Regions from separate parts of the Thalassolituus hydrocarboniclasticus genome, predicted to be linked through region 1. Evidence: predicted binding sites of a transcription regulator. Region 1 holds the regulator's gene; each other region holds the start of a gene.

Region 1 (4,056 bases):
CTGACAAGCCATGATTGAACCGCTGTCGCTGCTGACCGCCTTCCTGCTGGGCCTGTTTGGCTCCAGCCACTGCCTGGTGATGTGCGGCGGTATCGCCGCCGCTATGGGTAGCCAGGCCGGGACGCAGCGTGTCCGTGTCACCCTGCTGTTTAACGGCGGCCGGATTCTGAGTTACAGCATTGCCGGTCTGCTTGTTGCCAGCGCGGGCCTGTGGTTACAGAGCCAGCATCAGTGGCTGATGCTGGCGCTGCGCAGCCTGGCCGCGCTGATGCTGATTCTGATGGGTCTGTATATCGCCCGCTGGTCACTGCTGCTGACCCGTATTGAACAGCTGGGACAGGGCATCTGGAAATACCTGCAACCTCTGACCCGCCGCTTTATGCAATCCCCGCGTGCGCTCGACCGTTTCTGGCTGGGCATGCTCTGGGGGTGGTTGCCCTGCGGCCTGATTTACAGCACGTTAAGCTGGGTGGCAGCCAATGGCCAGCCGTTACTGGGGGCCGCCGCGATGTTCGCCTTTGGTCTGGGTACCCTGCCGGCGTTGTTTGCCAGCACACTGGCGGCCAGCGTACTGACCCCTTTATTAAGCAACCAGCACGTGCGTCAGCTTGCCGGTACACTGCTGATCGTCTTCGGACTGTGGACTGCACTATCGGTCTGGTTGCTTTCTTGACAGATCGCACGCTAATGCCGAACATAGCCGCAACTGCTGCACTTGTTACATACTCCGTATATGGAGTTTCACTCAGGAATCAGTCATGAAAACGACACATGCTGCGCCTGCTCCACTGCGGGGCACTCAACCACACTGTCAGACCTGCTCACTGAATGCGCTTTGTCTGCCATTGTCTCTGAACGATTCCGATATGGAGCGCCTCGACGATATCATCCGTCGCGGCCGTCCGATTCAGAAAGGCCAGCTGTTATTCCAGCAGGGCGAGCCTTTCCAGTCTGTATTTGCCGTGCGTACCGGCGCGCTGAAAACCTACACTCTGGCCAGTAATGGCGAAGAACAGATTACCGGTTTCCACCTGGCCTCTGAGCTGGTCGGCCTGGCCGGCTACGATAACGGCAACTACCCGTTAACCGCCAAAGCACTGGAAACCACCACCGTCTGTGAAATTCCGCTGCAGCAACTCGACAGTCTGGCCGATGATCTGCCGGATCTGCGTAAGCAGCTGATGCGCACGATGGGCACCGAAATCCGTCATGATCAGAACATGATGCTGCTGCTCAGCAAGAAGAACGCCGAAGAGCGCGTAGCTTCCTTCCTGATTGATATTTCCCAGCGCTATTCACGTCGTGGTTTCTCGGCCAGTCATTTCCGTCTGCCGATGTCGCGGGTCGATATCAGTAACTATCTGGGCCTGGCGGTTGAAACCATCAGCCGCGTGTTTACCCGCTTCCAGAAAAACGGGCTGATCGAAACCCAGGGCAAAGAAGTGATCCTGCAGGACGCCGATATGCTGTATGAACTGGCGGGCCTGAATACCGAAAAAGAGTGTGCTGCTCACCCGCAAGAGTAAGTGCCGGAGCAGGCACAGCAAAAAAGCTAAAAAACCGGCCTCTGGCCGGTTTTTTTATGCCCGCCTGCTGACCCGACGCCCTCTGGTACGGGAAATGCTTTCACCAGAATAAAGGCTGAACCGTTGTGGTTTTTCTGGCGCCGGTTTCCAAACGCTCTATTGGCAATTGGTATAAAACCGCAGCAGATAAAATAATCTGATCTAAGATTGCAGAAACAACGTCATTCAGCCGATATGACGTATATGGAGGTGACTATGGGCATCTGCGCAAACGAACTGACCCGCTGGGTCATCCAGCCAACCCTGCAACGCATCGGCGTAACCAATCCGATGGCTTCTGCCCTGCTGCTGGCAACTGCGGCTCAGGAATCGGCTCTTGGCTCGCACCTCAAAGCCGCCGGTCAACGGGCGCTGGGCATTTACCGCATTCACAGTCTGACCCACCGACATGTATGGGACGCTTATCTGGCGCAACAGCCGGAACTGGCCAGCACCGTGCGCGGCCTGGCCAGCCAGCATGATTTTCTCAGTCATCCTCACGCTGAGCTGACCACTAATCTGTCTTATGCCACCGCTATTGCCTGGTTTATCTACGCCCGCAATGAGGATTTTGTTCTTCCTGCGGATGCCACCCCAGAGCAGCTCGCACGTTTATGGAAGCGTTTTTACCATCCGCGCAGCGGCGTCAGCATTGAAGAGTTCTGCGCCAGTTTCGGCGCCGCCACCGCCCTGCTCGACCGTGCAGCCTGAGCAGGCTCACGGTCCTGAAAACGCCTGAATACCTCTCCTTTTTAACTGCCTGACCTGTGCAGGCGGTTCCTTCACCCGGTGCATTCTGCTATAAAGCGGGCGCAATTATTCAGGGTGTTTTTATGATCGAATCCGCTGCCGAGCGCAAAGAGCAACTCGAGTTCAACAAACTGCAGAAGCGCCTGCGCCGTAATGTCGGCAAGGCCATCGAAGACTACCGCATGATCGAAGACGGCGATAAGGTCATGGTTTGCCTGTCCGGCGGTAAAGATTCGTACACCATGCTCGACATTCTGTTAAGCCTGCAGAAAAGCGCACCGATTCACTTTGATATCGTGGCGGTGAATATGGATCAGAAGCAGCCCGGATTTCCTGAACATGTGTTGCCGGAATACCTGAGCAAACTGGGCATTGAGTATCACATCGTTGAGAAAGATACCTACAGCGTGGTGAAAGAGATCATTCCGGAAGGTAAAACCACCTGCAGTCTGTGCTCACGCCTGCGTCGCGGCACCCTGTACGGCTTTGCCGAAAGCATCGGTGCGAACAAAATTGCCCTTGGTCATCACCGCGACGACATTATCGAAACCCTGTTCCTCAATATGTTCCATGGCGGCAAACTCAAGGCTATGCCACCGAAACTGCTGAGCGATGATAAGAAACACGTGCTGATCCGCCCGCTGGCTTATTGCAAAGAAAAAGACATCGAGAAATTTTCCCAGGCACGGGGCTTCCCGATCATTCCGTGCAACCTCTGTGGCTCACAGGAAAACCTGCAGCGTCAGAACATCAAGATGATGCTGGAGCAGTGGGACAGAGAACAGCCGGGACGCAGTGAGAATATCTTTGCCGCTATCTGTAATGTGGCGCCGTCACAATTGGGTGATACGCAGTTGTTTGATTTTGTCACCCTGCAGGATAAGCAGGACAAAGGTCATCTGTTTACCCGTCTGGATGTGGTTCAGATCGACTGATCTGACTGCTCTTTTTGGCTGGCAAAAGAAAAGGCGGTCATAAACCGCCTTGCAACATGCTGGTGACCAGCAGCTGATAATCCCCCGGCCCTTTCACAATAAACTCCATCTTATAACGCCGGTCGGTAATGATGGACTCCGCCAGCGCTGTCAGGTGACAGGCCGCACTGCTGAGTTCCGGCTGCGGCATTTGCAGACGGACCTGATACTGCTCTTCCAGCTCTTTTACCCGTACCGTTGAAATGGCCTGGGTTTCACTGCCGGCAATGCCTTTGCGGATCCATTGCAGATAAATACCGTGCGGGCCTTTGAAATTAGTACGGACAACGCGGATATAACCCTCACCGGCTTCCGATTTCCATGGGCAGACCCGCTGCACCTGATCAATCCAGACCGGCATTTTATAAACGCCGGCAAAGGGCCAGGTTTCACCTTCGGCGTCTGGCTGGTTATTGATCTCTGCGTCGGCGGCCAGAGCTGTATACGTCAGACAAACCGACAGCAAAGCCGTCATCATGCGTGCTGATCTCATAATGATCCTCCTGCCATTAAGCCTAGCAGAGGTCTGCGCCAGCGCTTGTTGTGGTCATTTGCCTGTCAGGCCGAAAATACCGCCTGATTACTGCCGCCGGCATCCCATGCAGGACGCTGATAACACACGCTAAGGATGTAAAAGGTTTCCTCTCCTTTCGGCAGGCGCACGGTCACTTCATCATCGACCCGCTTACCCAGTAAGCCTCGTGCCAGCGGCGCATCAACGCTGATATAGCCGCGCTTGAGGTCAATTTCATCCTCGCCCACCAGAC
Region 2 (4,056 bases), 1.4 Mb from region 1:
AAGCGCTTCCCTGGCTGGAGAAACTGGTGCTGGGGGCGAGTTGGCTACTGCTTGTGATTTATTTACTGCGCCTTGATCAGGTGTTGCCTCCTTTTGTACTGGCATTGCTGCTGACGTTGACGGCTGTTAGCCAGGCGCTGCGGATTGCCCGTTTACGTATCCAGGTTACCTGGAAAATCCCGCTGCTGTGGTCATTGCATCTTGCCTATTGGTTTATTCCACTTGGCCTGCTGTTGCTGGCGATGCACTACCTTGGCTGGCCGGTTACCTTCAGTGCTGCCTTGCATGCACTGACCGCCGGAGCGGTTGGCGGAATGATTCTGGCCATGATTGCCCGCGTGTCACTGGGGCATTCCGGCCGGCCACTGCAACCAAGGCCGTTAATGTCACTGTCGTTTGCGCTGCTGCTGCTGGCTGCGCTGCTGCGTTCTCTGGGAGTGATACTCTGGCCACAGCAGTCTTTGCTGTTTTACAGCCTGTCGGCCTTGTTGTGGAGTAGCGCTTTTATACTCTTCGTCTTTTGTTATGCGCGCATTCTGCTTGGTCCACGGCCGGACGGCCGCGCGGGCTAAGTCATTGTGCCAATATTCTTTAGCCGGGTAATAACCCGGCTTTTTTCTTTCTGCATTGCCACTGCGCCATAAATGGCCATTGCGCTGACGGCCCTTTTCCTGATCGTCCGTTCTCTGTATCGGATACCCATGTCGGAGTAGCTTGCGAATAAAATTGATCTGGATCAATTTTATTCGGCCGTATCTCGTTAGTCTCTGTCCATATCTTGTGTCTGCTTATTATTTAAGGCACTACATATGGGGTTTTATGTATTTCAGTCGTGAACAGGTGGTCTTCCAGGAAGTGCCGGGAGAAGTCTCTCTGGCCTACACCATCAGCGGTTGCCCGCTGCGTTGTCCCGGTTGCCACAGTGCCGATACCTGGCCCGCGATGGCGGGTGAACCGCTGTCCGAAGAGTACTTCCGGCAGCGTCTGGAGACATACACCGGTCTGATCAGCTGCGTGCTGTTTATGGGTGGAGAGTGGCATGAAGCGCAGCTGTTACTGTTGCTGAAGCTGGCCCGCCGGCAAGGACTGAATACCTGTCTTTATACCGGGCTCGATACGGTTGCTCCGTGCCTGCAGGCTGAGCTGACCTACCTGAAAACCGGTCCCTGGTTACGGGATCTCGGGGGGCTGGAGTCTCCCTTAACAAATCAGCGTTTTATGGATTTACGCAGCAATCGCTGCCTGAATCATAAATTTCATCAATAACAATTGCCTACTCTGAAGGAGCGGAATCATGCTGAAACTGAGCGCAGAGCACATTAAGCATAAGCTGGATTTTATTGAACATTATCTGGCTGCACAAAATGCCGCCGACGGTTCGCGGATGGATGCCAATGCCAATGTGACCGAAAAGAATATCGCCACGCTCGAAGCGGAGATGATGAAAGATTATTTTGTGCAGATTAACCGTGCGCAGGTTTCAGCAAAAATTGCCGATTTATTCGGGGATGATCTGGCACAGGAATATATCCGCCAGATAGAGAACCATGAGATTTATGTACATGATGAAACCAGCCTGAAGCCCTATTGTGTATCGGTAACTATGTATCCGTTTTTACTGGACGGGCTGACTAAGCTTGGTGGCGAATCTCAGGCACCGAAGCATATTGAATCGTTCTGTGGTTCATTCGTCAATTTTGTCTTCGCTGTCAGCAGCCAGTTCGCTGGCGCGGTGGCTACAGTCGAATTTTTAACTTACTTCGACTATTTTGCCCGTAAAGATTATGGCGATGATTATCTGAATACCCACCGTCAGCAGATTGCCAACCATCTTCAGCATGTTGTGTATGCCATCAATCAGCCGGCTGCTGCCCGGGGTTATCAGAGTGTGTTCTGGAATCTTTCGCTATACGACAAAAACTATTTCGACAGCATGTTTGGTGAGTTCGTCTTCCCTGATTTCAGCAAGCCCTGCTGGAAGACGCTGGATAAACTGCAGCATTTTTTCCTGGATTGGTTCAATGCTGAGCGCAGCAAAAGCATTCTTACCTTTCCGGTTGTCACCGTGGCGATGCTGACCGAAAAAGGGCAGTGTAAAGATCAGGACTTTGCCCGCAGTATGGCCGCTCATCTGAACCGGGGCAGCTCTTTCTTCGTCTACCTTTCCGACAGTGCAGACAGCCTGGCATCCTGCTGCCGCTTACGCAGTGAAATCAGCGACAATACATTTTCTTACTCGCTGGGAGCCGGTGGTGTGGCAACCGGTTCTATTAATGTAATTACAGTTAATATGAACCGGCTGGTACAGGATGGCCGTGATCTTGCCGAAGAAATCAGTAAAGTGCAGCGTTATCAGGTGGCCTATCGTCGCTTAATGGAAGAGTACCTTCAGGCCGGAATGCTGACGGTTTACAACGCCGGATTTATTAATCTGGACAAGCAATTCCTGACTATCGGCATTAACGGTATGGTCGAGGCTGCCGAATCGCAGGGGTTGGTTGCCGGTAATAATCAGGCGTATAAAAACTTTGTCAGAGATCATCTGAAAGTGATTTATGAGGCCAATAAGGCCGCTAAGCTTGAATATGGATATATGTTTAACACGGAGTTTGTTCCGGCTGAAAACCTGGGCATCAAAAATGCCCGCTGGGATAAATCCGATGGCTATCGTGTGCAGCGGGATTGCTACAACTCCTATTTTTATCAGGTCGAAGATGAGCAAACCAATGTGCTGGATAAGTTCCAGTTGCATGGCCGTGAGCTACTCGATTATCTGGATGGCGGATCGGCACTGCATCTGAATCTGGAAGAAAAACTGAGTGAAGACGGTTATCTGGCCTTACTGAATATTGCGGCCCGTACCGGCTGTAATTATTTCTGCGTGAACGTCAAAATCACCATCTGTAACGAATGTGAAAAAATTGATAAGCGGACGCTGGAATATTGCCCGGCCTGTGGCTCTGACGATATTGACTATGGCACCCGGGTTATTGGCTATCTTAAACGCACCTCTGCGTTCAGCGCCGGGCGCCGTAAGGAGCATTCCATCCGTCACTATCACCGTCAGCAACGTCAGGAAAATCCGGGTAATCGTCAGCGTTTACAGGCTGTCAGCTGATCTGCGTCATGGTCTGCGCCGGTCTATCCCCTGCGGGGTATAGATCGGCGATGTCAAAACGCGTTTCATCAGAGACTCCTGACACGGAGTTGCTATGACGCTTAATTTATACCAGCAAACCAGTCACCCGATGACTCCGGAATATCTGGATCATGAAGCGCAGAATCTGCGTGATCAGAATCCGGAACTGGCGCTCTGGGCTGCCGGTCTGGGAGTGATTGAACACCGCCCGGCTACTCAGATTCAGGCACACCTGATGGCTGAGTCGTTGCTGCAAAAAGGATTAATTGCTGATACCGGATATTTTTTTCAGCGTTTGCGTGCTCTGGATTGCCTGACCCAGCAGGCGATGTGGCTGGTGGTGCATATGACCTATGCCCGCCGAGTCTATACCGATGGCCGTAATCTCACGCCTCAGGATTTTAAAACCCACCCACGCGGACATACCGGCGGCGCTCTGAATATGGTGCCGGCCTATGCCGGTTTGCTGGCGTTAAATCATTTTACCGGCCAGCCGCGGGATTGGCTGATGGGGCAGGGCCACTGCGTTGCTGCCATTGATGCTTTGCAATTGCTGACTGGCACCGCAGCACCTGAACGTCGCCGACAGTATCCGCTGGATGATGACGGCCTGAGTCGTTTTGTCGCCGATTGTTATGACACGCGTCTGGATAATACCGGACAGCGGATATCAACACTGGGCGCCCACGTTAATGTGCATACGGCCGGTGCGCGAATGGAGGGAGGTTATCTGGGCTTTGCCGGAATGCAATATGCGCATATGCCGCTGCCGGGAGAGCGTCTGGTCGCTTTTTTAAGTGACGGAGCCTTTGAAGAACAGCGCGGTACCGACTGGGCCGCGCGCTGGTGGCGTGGAGAAGATACCGGCCTGATTGCGCCGGTAATGATTGCCAATGGCCGGCGTATTGATCAGCGCA
Region 3 (4,056 bases), 1.4 Mb from region 1:
AACTGCGTACCCCGATCAACGGTGTGATAGGTATGACAGAACTGCTCGGGGAAACACCACTCAGTGCCAACCAGCGTGATTTCTCGGACACCATTGCCCTTGCCGGTCGTGATCTGTTGCATGTCGCCAATGAAATCTCCGATCTGGCCCGCATTCAGAACAGCCAGCTGGAGCTGGAACAGCGTCCATTTAATATTACTCAGTTACTGAATCAGGCGCTCGGCCACTTCCAGCAGGAAGCCAGCCGCAAACAGGTCGAGCTGGTGCTCGATATGACCGATGATCTGCCGGAATACTTTGTCGGCGATCGCAACCGCCTGCAGACTCTGCTGCACAACATTCTGATGCGTGCTCTGGCCTATACCGAATACGGTGAACTGACACTGCAGGCATCTTTCTATCAGACCAGCTCAGCGCATGGCCTGCGTCTGCAGATCCAGCTGAGCAGCACCATTGTGAAGCAGGATGAGCTGAAGAGTGCCTTCGCAGTTCTGCAGCATCACCTGCCCCTGACCGAAAACCACAACGCCAAAGCCTGGAACCTGCTGGTCACCCGCCACCTGCTGCAAAAGATGTCGGCAACCCTCGAAGTTGAGAGCATGACCAGCCAGGGCGCCTCACTGACCCTGTATTTGCCACTGGAAGCCGAAAGTGGCCCGGCACCTGAACTGCAGCAGGATGACAGCCTGATCGGCTTGCGTATTCTGATTGTCGATGACAATGCATCGCTGCGGAACGTAATTGAAAAGCAGGTCCGGCGCTGGGGCATGCGCCCGGAGAGTACTTATAGTGGTAAGGAAGCACTCGCCATGCTGCGCAGCCAGATCAGTATCGGCCAACCCTATGACTTCATCATTATCGATCACGATATGCCGATTATGGATGGCCTGCAGTTGGCAGAGCGCATCCGCGCCGATAAAGACATCAGTCACAAACCGGCACGCCTGATGCTGACCGGATTAAGCATCAGCAACGTGCGTGACGATGCGCTGGCCGTTGGTATTCAGCAGTTGCTGGCCAAGCCAGCCAGTGGCGAGCGCCTGCGCAACGCCCTGCTGACCCTGAAACACCAGCACGAAAGCCGTTAATCGGCCGCGACTGCGCGGCTCGCCGCCCACTGTCTTAACGCCTGCATAGGTTCCGCCATCACCACTGACAACGGCCGGGTACGGCGGATTTCCTGCAGCAGGCTATCCGTGCTGAGACCGGGGCCGGAATGCTCACTGCTGGCGGCATGCCAGGCCGATACCACCGCCTGCTCCAGCTCGGCACCGGAAAAACCCTCACTCTCTTCGGCCAGTGCCGCCAGATCAAAACGCTGCGGGTCCAGCCCGCGCTTGTGCATATGCAGGCGCAGAATGTCAGCACGAATCTCAGGCTTGGGCAGATCAACAAAAAACAGTTCATCCAAACGGCCCTTACGCAGCAACTCCGGTGGCAGCGCATGAATATTGTTCGCCGTCGCCACCACAAATACCTGCGCATCATGCTCTGCCAGCCAGGTCAGCAAGGTGCCGAGAATACGCTGACTGACGCCGGCATCGTTGCTGTCCTGCCCCAGTCCTTTCTCAATCTCGTCAATCCAGACCACACAGGGCGACATGGTTTCGGCCAACTTCAGCGCTTCGCGCAGATTGCGTTCGGTTTCACCGAAAAACTTGTTGTACAGGGTGCCGAAATCCAGACGCAGCAGGGGTAAGCCCCAGGAACCGGCCACCGCCTTCGCCGCCAGACTCTTACCGCTGCCCTGCACACCGAACAGCAGTAAACCGCGCGGCCGCAGTTTACGCTCGGCGGTCATAAAGGCCTGCTGGCGCTGCGCCAGCCAGGTTTTCATCACCTCCAGACCGGCAACATCGCTGAAACGCGCGGTGTCGTATTCAAAACTCATCACACCGTCCATATCCAGCAACGCCATCTTGGCGCGACTGACTGCCGGCACATCATCCTGAGTAATAGCGCCGTCATCGACAATGGCACCGCGCACCAGACGACGGGCATCGGAGAAAGTAAGCCCCTTCAGATTGGCGACCAGCTGCTGCAGGGTGTCGTTATCACTGCGCACTTTACGGCCACTGAGCTTGGCGTAACGCTGGGCTTCTTCTTTCACCAGCGCCAGCAACTGGCTGTCATCCGGTAACTGCAGGCTGAAGCTGGCGGCCAGACGCTGTAACTCCGGCGGCGCCTGCAGGCGGTGGCTGAGCAACACCACGGTTTTGCCGTAACGCTCATGCTGCAGGGCAATGTCTTTCAGCAGACGCACGACCAAAGGCTCTTCGAGAAAAGGATGCAGGTCGCAGAAGATGAACAGTCCGCCCTGCTCGCGCTCACGCACGATGCGCAGGGCATCGGCAGGCTGTGTGGTTTCGCTGGCGCCAATATCTTCACCGAACCCGAGGCGGCGCAGGCCATCGCTCAGCGTCCATTGCTGCAGCGCCAGACCGCGGCGGATGGCCAGCCGGGTCAGCATCTCCAGCGCCCGCGCTTCCTCATGGGATTCCAGCAGCAACAGCGGCACCTGGCGGTCGAGCAACAGGCTTAAATCGTGTAAATCCTGCATCGCAGTCTCCTTATTCTATGCGCGATTCTAACCACTCCATGGCCGGCTGTCCGCCCTGTTCTGGCCGAAACTCACTTGATATGGGTCATGCGCCGGACGCCGTTATGCCGTAAAATGGCCGGAAATTCCGGAGGTATGAGTTATGAATGCCAACTCCCGTCGCTACTCGCTGTTCGACAAACTGATTCAGAACGCCGATCAGGCATTACGCACACTGGTGCCCGGTGCTGCACAGGAAGAACGCCCGTCCCCGGCGCAGCAGCGCCCGTATCACGAGCTGAACGAGGCCGAACAGAAACACGCCGCCGGGCTGATGCGTATTAACCATACCGGTGAAGTCTGCGCCCAGGCGCTGTATCAGGGTCAGGCGTTAACCGCCAAGTTGCCTGAGGTACGGGAAGCCATGGAAGAAGCCGCCCGCGAAGAAATTGATCATCTGGTGTGGTGCGAAGACCGCATCAAAGATCTGGGCAGCCATACCAGCCGTCTGAATCCGCTGTTTTACGGCCTGTCATTCGGCATCGGCGCTCTGGCCGGAAAAATCTCCGACAAAGTCAGTCTGGGTTTTGTCGCCGCCACCGAAGAACAGGTGTGCAAGCATCTGAGCCAGCATATGACCAGCCTGCCGGTGCAGGACGAAAAGAGCAAAGCGGTGCTGCTGCAGATGCTGGAAGACGAAGCCAAGCACGCCACTGTTGCCCTCGAAGCCGGCGGCCATAAATTCCCGCTGCCGGTCAAACTGGCGATGACTGCGGTATCGAAAGTGATGACCAAATCCGTTTATCGCTTCTGATAAAACCCCAGCCTGTATAATCATGCCTCCGCATCGCGCACTGACCTGCACCAAAGCAGGTCAGATGCGGAACGAATAACTCCCGTCATCAATAGATAGAATCGCTGTTTAGCAGGCAAAATGCCGCTGGTCTTTTACTCTGAATAAAGATGAGTAAGGAGCATCCCATGAGCCGATTCAGCGTTATCGAATTTATCCGCCGTATTTATCGCCTGCCACAGGATTATCCGGAACTGAACTGGACCCGCACCGAACTGTACCGGCGCCGGTTAGAGCAGGTAAAAAATGGCTGGATTATTACCGGCCTGATTATGCTCGCCAGCGGCAGTACCGCCGTGGTTTGTGTACTGGGCGCATTCGCCACCTTTTTATCGCTGGCGTTTCTTGAGCCGGATAATCCACCGCTCTGACCGTTCTATTGGCAGCGTAAATCGCAGGTATAAAAAAACCCTCCGGCGGAGGGTTCTTTTATGGCTTCTGATTCTGAATTACAGGCTCAGAATTTTCTCGCCGCGGGAAATACCGGACACACCGGTACGTACCGTTTCCAGAACACAGCCAGCACCGATTGCTTCAATAAAAGCTTCCAGTTTGTCGCTGGTTCCGGTCAGCTGGATGGTATACACGCTGGCAGACACATCCACGATCTGACCACGGAAGATGTCGGCAGTACGTTTGATTTCCGCACGCTGCGCACCCACCG
Region 4 (4,056 bases), 1.3 Mb from region 1:
GTACCGTTGTCACCTTGAATAATTCACGCTCGAGATAGCGGCGCAACAGTGCGCACAGCTCCTGATCGTCATCAACCAATAACAGATTCATACATCCCCCCGGTTCCGGGGCCCAGTGTCGGAGAAAAAGTGCTGTAGTTTCAAGCAGCTGGAGCGTTTCTTTACATTATGTAAAGAAATCACTGTTACTCATCTTCTTCACGCCGGTGCTTTTCAACGAAAGCGATAGCCTCCGTGACAGCATCGATAACACGATTATTGGTTTGCACCAGCTCATCCGGGGTCATAAAAAACGCCATATCCACTTCAAAGCGAATATAGCGTGGCGGCAGGCGATTAAGTGCGACACAGGCAATGTCAGCCATATGCTCAACACTGACGGCCGGGGTGCTGCCATGCAGGCGGCGCAGAATTTCCTCAGCAACCAGCTGCTCATAATAGTTACGAATGTGATTATTGATGCTCATACCGCCCTCCTGTGAATGGTTTCAGCATAGCACTCCGGCTATTTCCTGCTTTACTGATAAACAATACATAACCCCGCAGTGGCGATTAATCCGCCCGGCGTACTTTTTACAGGAAGATGCTATGAAACTGGTCAGCGACCTGATGACCCGCGAACTGCTAACCCACCTGCCCGACGATACCCTGCAGGATGCCGAACAAACGATGGCCCGCCATAAAATCCGGCATATCCCGGTGGTGGATAACGAAGGTAAGGTCTTTGGCCTGCTCAGCCAGAAAGAATTTTTAACCGAGGCGTTCCGTATTACCGATAAATTCGGCGCGCATAATCTGCAAACCTATCTGGCCCAGACCAAACTGAGCTCCTGTATTAATACCGAGGTACAGACCATTGCGGCGGATATGCCACTGGCTGCCGCCGGTCAGCAGTTACGCAGCAGCCGTCAGGGTTGCTTACTGGTTACCGACAGTGAAAATCATCTGATCGGTTTGCTCAGCTCCAAGGATTTTGTTCGTCTGGCGATTGAATTGCTGGAGCAGGCTTAAACCTGCTCAGGAAGGATAGCGCCGCTGAATCTCTTCAACCTGTTGTGGCTGCTGTAACACGGCATCCACACAGGCCTGATCCAGCTCGCTGTGCGCCGCCATTTTTTGTAATTCGGCAAATACTTTTTCCTGTGGCCAGGCGTCTTTATAACTGCGCCGGTTCAGTAAGGCATCGAGAATATCGGCCACGGCAATAATCCGTGCTTCCAGCGGTACCTCATCTCCTTCAGCCCCCAGATAACCGCTGCCATTCAGTTTTTCGTGATGAAACTGGACGATATTGCGCAGCATATCGGTATGCTCCATATCGCCGAGAGAAAAGTGCTCCAGCGCCTGATCGACGATATCGCGCCCGACTTTTACGTGCGATTTCATACGCTCGAATTCGTCTGCCGTCAGCGGGCCGGCTTTGTGCAGAATACTGTCGGGAATCGCAATTTTGCCGATGTCATGCAGAGGAGCAAACAACGCCAGATATTCGATAAAAGCATCACTCAGCTGTAGCTGCTTCTGCAATGCGCGGGCAATCATGCGCGCATAAGCCGCCATACGCCGCACATGAGCATCCGTTTCCACCGAGCGCCGGCCGCTGACGTCGGTGGCAAATTTCACCAGCGCCTGCATCCGGCCAACGGCATCCTGCTCACGCACCAGCTGCTGACCAACCAGATGAGCCCAGAGGTTACAGTAGGCAATTTTCTGCTCAGAAAAATAACCGGGCTGCTGCGAATTAAGAAACAGGAAGCCGAGCAGACCGCCATCATGAAATACCGGCATAGTCAGACTGGAACGGTACCCCTGTGACAGCAAAGCCGCACTGTGTGCTGACAGGCCTTGCTTACGGAACCAGCGCATATCATTCACCACCCGCAATGCCGGTTTGTCGGCCAGCGCGCGCAGTGAGGGCACATCATCAAGACGCACACTGTATCCCAGCAAAGGGGAAGCCTCATCGCTCTCATACACAAACGTCGATAACAGGCCATCTTCGGCGTTGTACAGCACCAGCGCGAAACGCTGCACACCTTCAAACTGTTCGCGCAATATGCGGTAAAGACGCTCCAGACGCTGCATAAAATGCATACTCTGGCCCAGCGTCTGGTAAGGATCATTCAGATACAGTGGCTCTTGCATAACCGGCCTCATCGCTGTTTGCCACAGTGTAGGCTAAAGGATTCTGCTTATACCCGGCAAAATGCCCCCTTCCTGATGCACATCAAGGAGAAAAACCCTCCTCTGGCCTAGCCTGAAGTAAAGCTAACAAAGGAAAGCGATATGGATACCAGCGCCATCAGACAAGAATTAACACAGCGTAAAGCCATGCTGGAAAACCGTGCCAGCAAGGTGGAGCGCGATGCCAGCCACCGTGATGAACCTTTATCGGCAGATTTTGCGGAGCAGGCGGTAGAGCGGGAAAACGACGACGTACTGCACGCCATCGCTGGTGAGTCGCTGCACGAAATCACCATGATCAATCAGGCACTGGCGCGTCTGGATGCCGGCACCTATGGCGAATGCAACGAATGCGGCAAAGCCATCGATGAAAAACGTCTGCAGGCTGTTCCTTATGCCAATCTGTGTATTCAGTGCGCGGAACTGAACGGCTGATCGCCGTTCAGCGTTCACCACCGTCCAGGTCCCGTCCCTCTTCCCGGCGCAGCTGCTCAGCCTCCAGAGCAATGGTCAGCAGCTGATCCAGCTTGGTTTCCAGCTGCTCCATACGATTTTCCATTTTCGCCAGCCGCTCGGCATTCGCCGTTTCTTTGGCGATCAGGTCCTCTTCTTCCTGTTGCATAAAAAACGCAGAAAAGCTGGCGGTCATCATCGAAAACAAACCGATGCCCATCAGAATCAGTACCGATCCGAATAAACGCCCGGCGGTGCTGCCCGGCACAATATCGCCATAGCCCACGGTGGTCACCGTTACCCAGGCCCACCAGATACCATCCATCGGTGTCTGCACATTGGGATCAATCACCGCCATTAAGGTGCCGGCCATAATGATGATGATAAAACTCACCATCAGGGTCGGCCCCAGATGATTTCGACCCATGATTTTCTGGAACGAGCCGGACATATTCATCAGCATGGTGAACATCGCCAGCAATCGCAATGCACGTAAGCCACCGGCGTGGGGAAAGGCCTGCCAGAGCAACGGCATACCGGCAACCACAATCACCAGGTTGCTCCAGTTATTACGTAAATAGCGCGCTTTATCATCCACCACCGCGGTCAGCACCAGGGTTTCCAGCAGAAAGAAAGCCCACAAAAACCAGTCGGTCACGTAGCTGTAGGGCAAAGGGCCATCGGCACGGGCTTCGAGATACCACTCGAATACAATCCAGAAGGCGATCAGAATCATCGGCCATTCAAACAGACGGCCAATACGCCGGGCGCGGGCATTCTCATTATTATCAACGCCGGACAGACCGACCATTTTCGAAATAGAGAGGATCATCAGAAACCAGTTCAGCACTGTTAATGTTAAGCAGAGTAGCTGAATCTTAGCGGGAAAAGGCGGCGCAGATCACCCATCAGAGTCATCGGCGCCGTTTAAATGTTGTCAGAGCTGCGGAGTAACCAGCACCTCACTGGTGGTCGAATTGGCAATAAAGCAATGCTGATGCGCTTTATCGTGCATAGCATTTACCGCCGCTGCATCCGGTTGCTTATCACCGCCGAATACTGCTTTCGGATTCAGACGGATACGGGCAACCCAGAATTTTCCATCGTCGCGCTGTTCCATTTCCGCCACAGCCGAATCTTCATACGACAACACCTGCAGGCGCTTTTTCGCCGCCAGAGCGAGAAAAGTCTGCATATGGCAGCTGGCCATTGCCGCCGCCAGCATCTGTTCAGGATCGGCACCAAAATCGTTGCCGGCGCCGCCGGCAGCCAGGCTGACCTGAGGTAAAAACTGAATATTATGACGGCGCTCAAAGCCTTCATGGGAAAACTCACCCTGTTTTTCCCAGCGTATATCAATACGGTGTTCCGACACGTTATTACTCCAGTGTTTTACGCAAAGTGAAAGCACCACGCAGG

What was found. The regulator FNR, encoded in region 1, switches genes on or off when oxygen is low (the NO sensors DNR and NnrR bind a similar motif). The targets are predictions, from matches to a motif close to TTGATNTANATCAA.
Region 2: nrdG (anaerobic ribonucleoside-triphosphate reductase activating protein) is a predicted target of FNR. The motif match lies at 727-740, and genes of this name have one in related genera.
Region 3: coq7 (2-polyprenyl-3-methyl-6-methoxy-1,4-benzoquinone monooxygenase) is a predicted target of FNR. The motif match lies at 2,636-2,649, and genes of this name have one in related genera.
Region 4: HUF19_RS15890 (TraR/DksA family transcriptional regulator) is a predicted target of FNR. The motif match lies at 2,218-2,231, and genes of this name have one in related genera.

The regions. Positions count from the first base shown of each region.
Region 1 is NZ_CP054475.1:2,279,814-2,283,869, forward strand. It holds gene ccoS (cbb3-type cytochrome oxidase assembly protein CcoS) at 1-14, shown strand, start outside; gene HUF19_RS10005 (sulfite exporter TauE/SafE family protein) at 11-673, shown strand; gene fnr (fumarate/nitrate reduction transcriptional regulator Fnr) at 759-1,526, shown strand; gene HUF19_RS10015 (hypothetical protein) at 1,782-2,276, shown strand; gene ttcA (tRNA 2-thiocytidine(32) synthetase TtcA) at 2,399-3,250, shown strand; gene HUF19_RS10025 (hypothetical protein) at 3,288-3,782, opposite strand; gene greB (transcription elongation factor GreB) at 3,848-4,056, opposite strand, start outside.
Region 2 is NZ_CP054475.1:3,676,773-3,680,828, reverse strand. It holds gene HUF19_RS16550 (NnrS family protein) at 1-572, shown strand, start outside; gene nrdG (anaerobic ribonucleoside-triphosphate reductase activating protein) at 820-1,266, shown strand; gene nrdD (anaerobic ribonucleoside-triphosphate reductase) at 1,295-3,118, shown strand; gene HUF19_RS16535 (phosphoketolase family protein) at 3,213-4,056, shown strand, end outside.
Region 3 is NZ_CP054475.1:919,545-923,600, reverse strand. It holds gene HUF19_RS04060 (7TM-DISM domain-containing protein) at 1-1,088, shown strand, start outside; gene HUF19_RS04055 (AAA family ATPase) at 1,085-2,560, opposite strand; gene coq7 (2-polyprenyl-3-methyl-6-methoxy-1,4-benzoquinone monooxygenase) at 2,703-3,353, shown strand; gene HUF19_RS04045 (hypothetical protein) at 3,521-3,763, shown strand; gene ilvN (acetolactate synthase small subunit) at 3,842-4,056, opposite strand, start outside.
Region 4 is NZ_CP054475.1:3,552,425-3,556,480, forward strand. It holds gene HUF19_RS15870 (response regulator transcription factor) at 1-91, opposite strand, end outside; gene HUF19_RS15875 (late competence development ComFB family protein) at 186-467, opposite strand; gene HUF19_RS15880 (CBS domain-containing protein) at 589-1,011, shown strand; gene HUF19_RS15885 (HD domain-containing phosphohydrolase) at 1,018-2,145, opposite strand; gene HUF19_RS15890 (TraR/DksA family transcriptional regulator) at 2,287-2,619, shown strand; gene HUF19_RS15895 (ion channel) at 2,627-3,469, opposite strand; gene HUF19_RS15900 (OsmC family protein) at 3,575-4,012, opposite strand; gene HUF19_RS15905 (Tll0287-like domain-containing protein) at 4,017-4,056, opposite strand, start outside.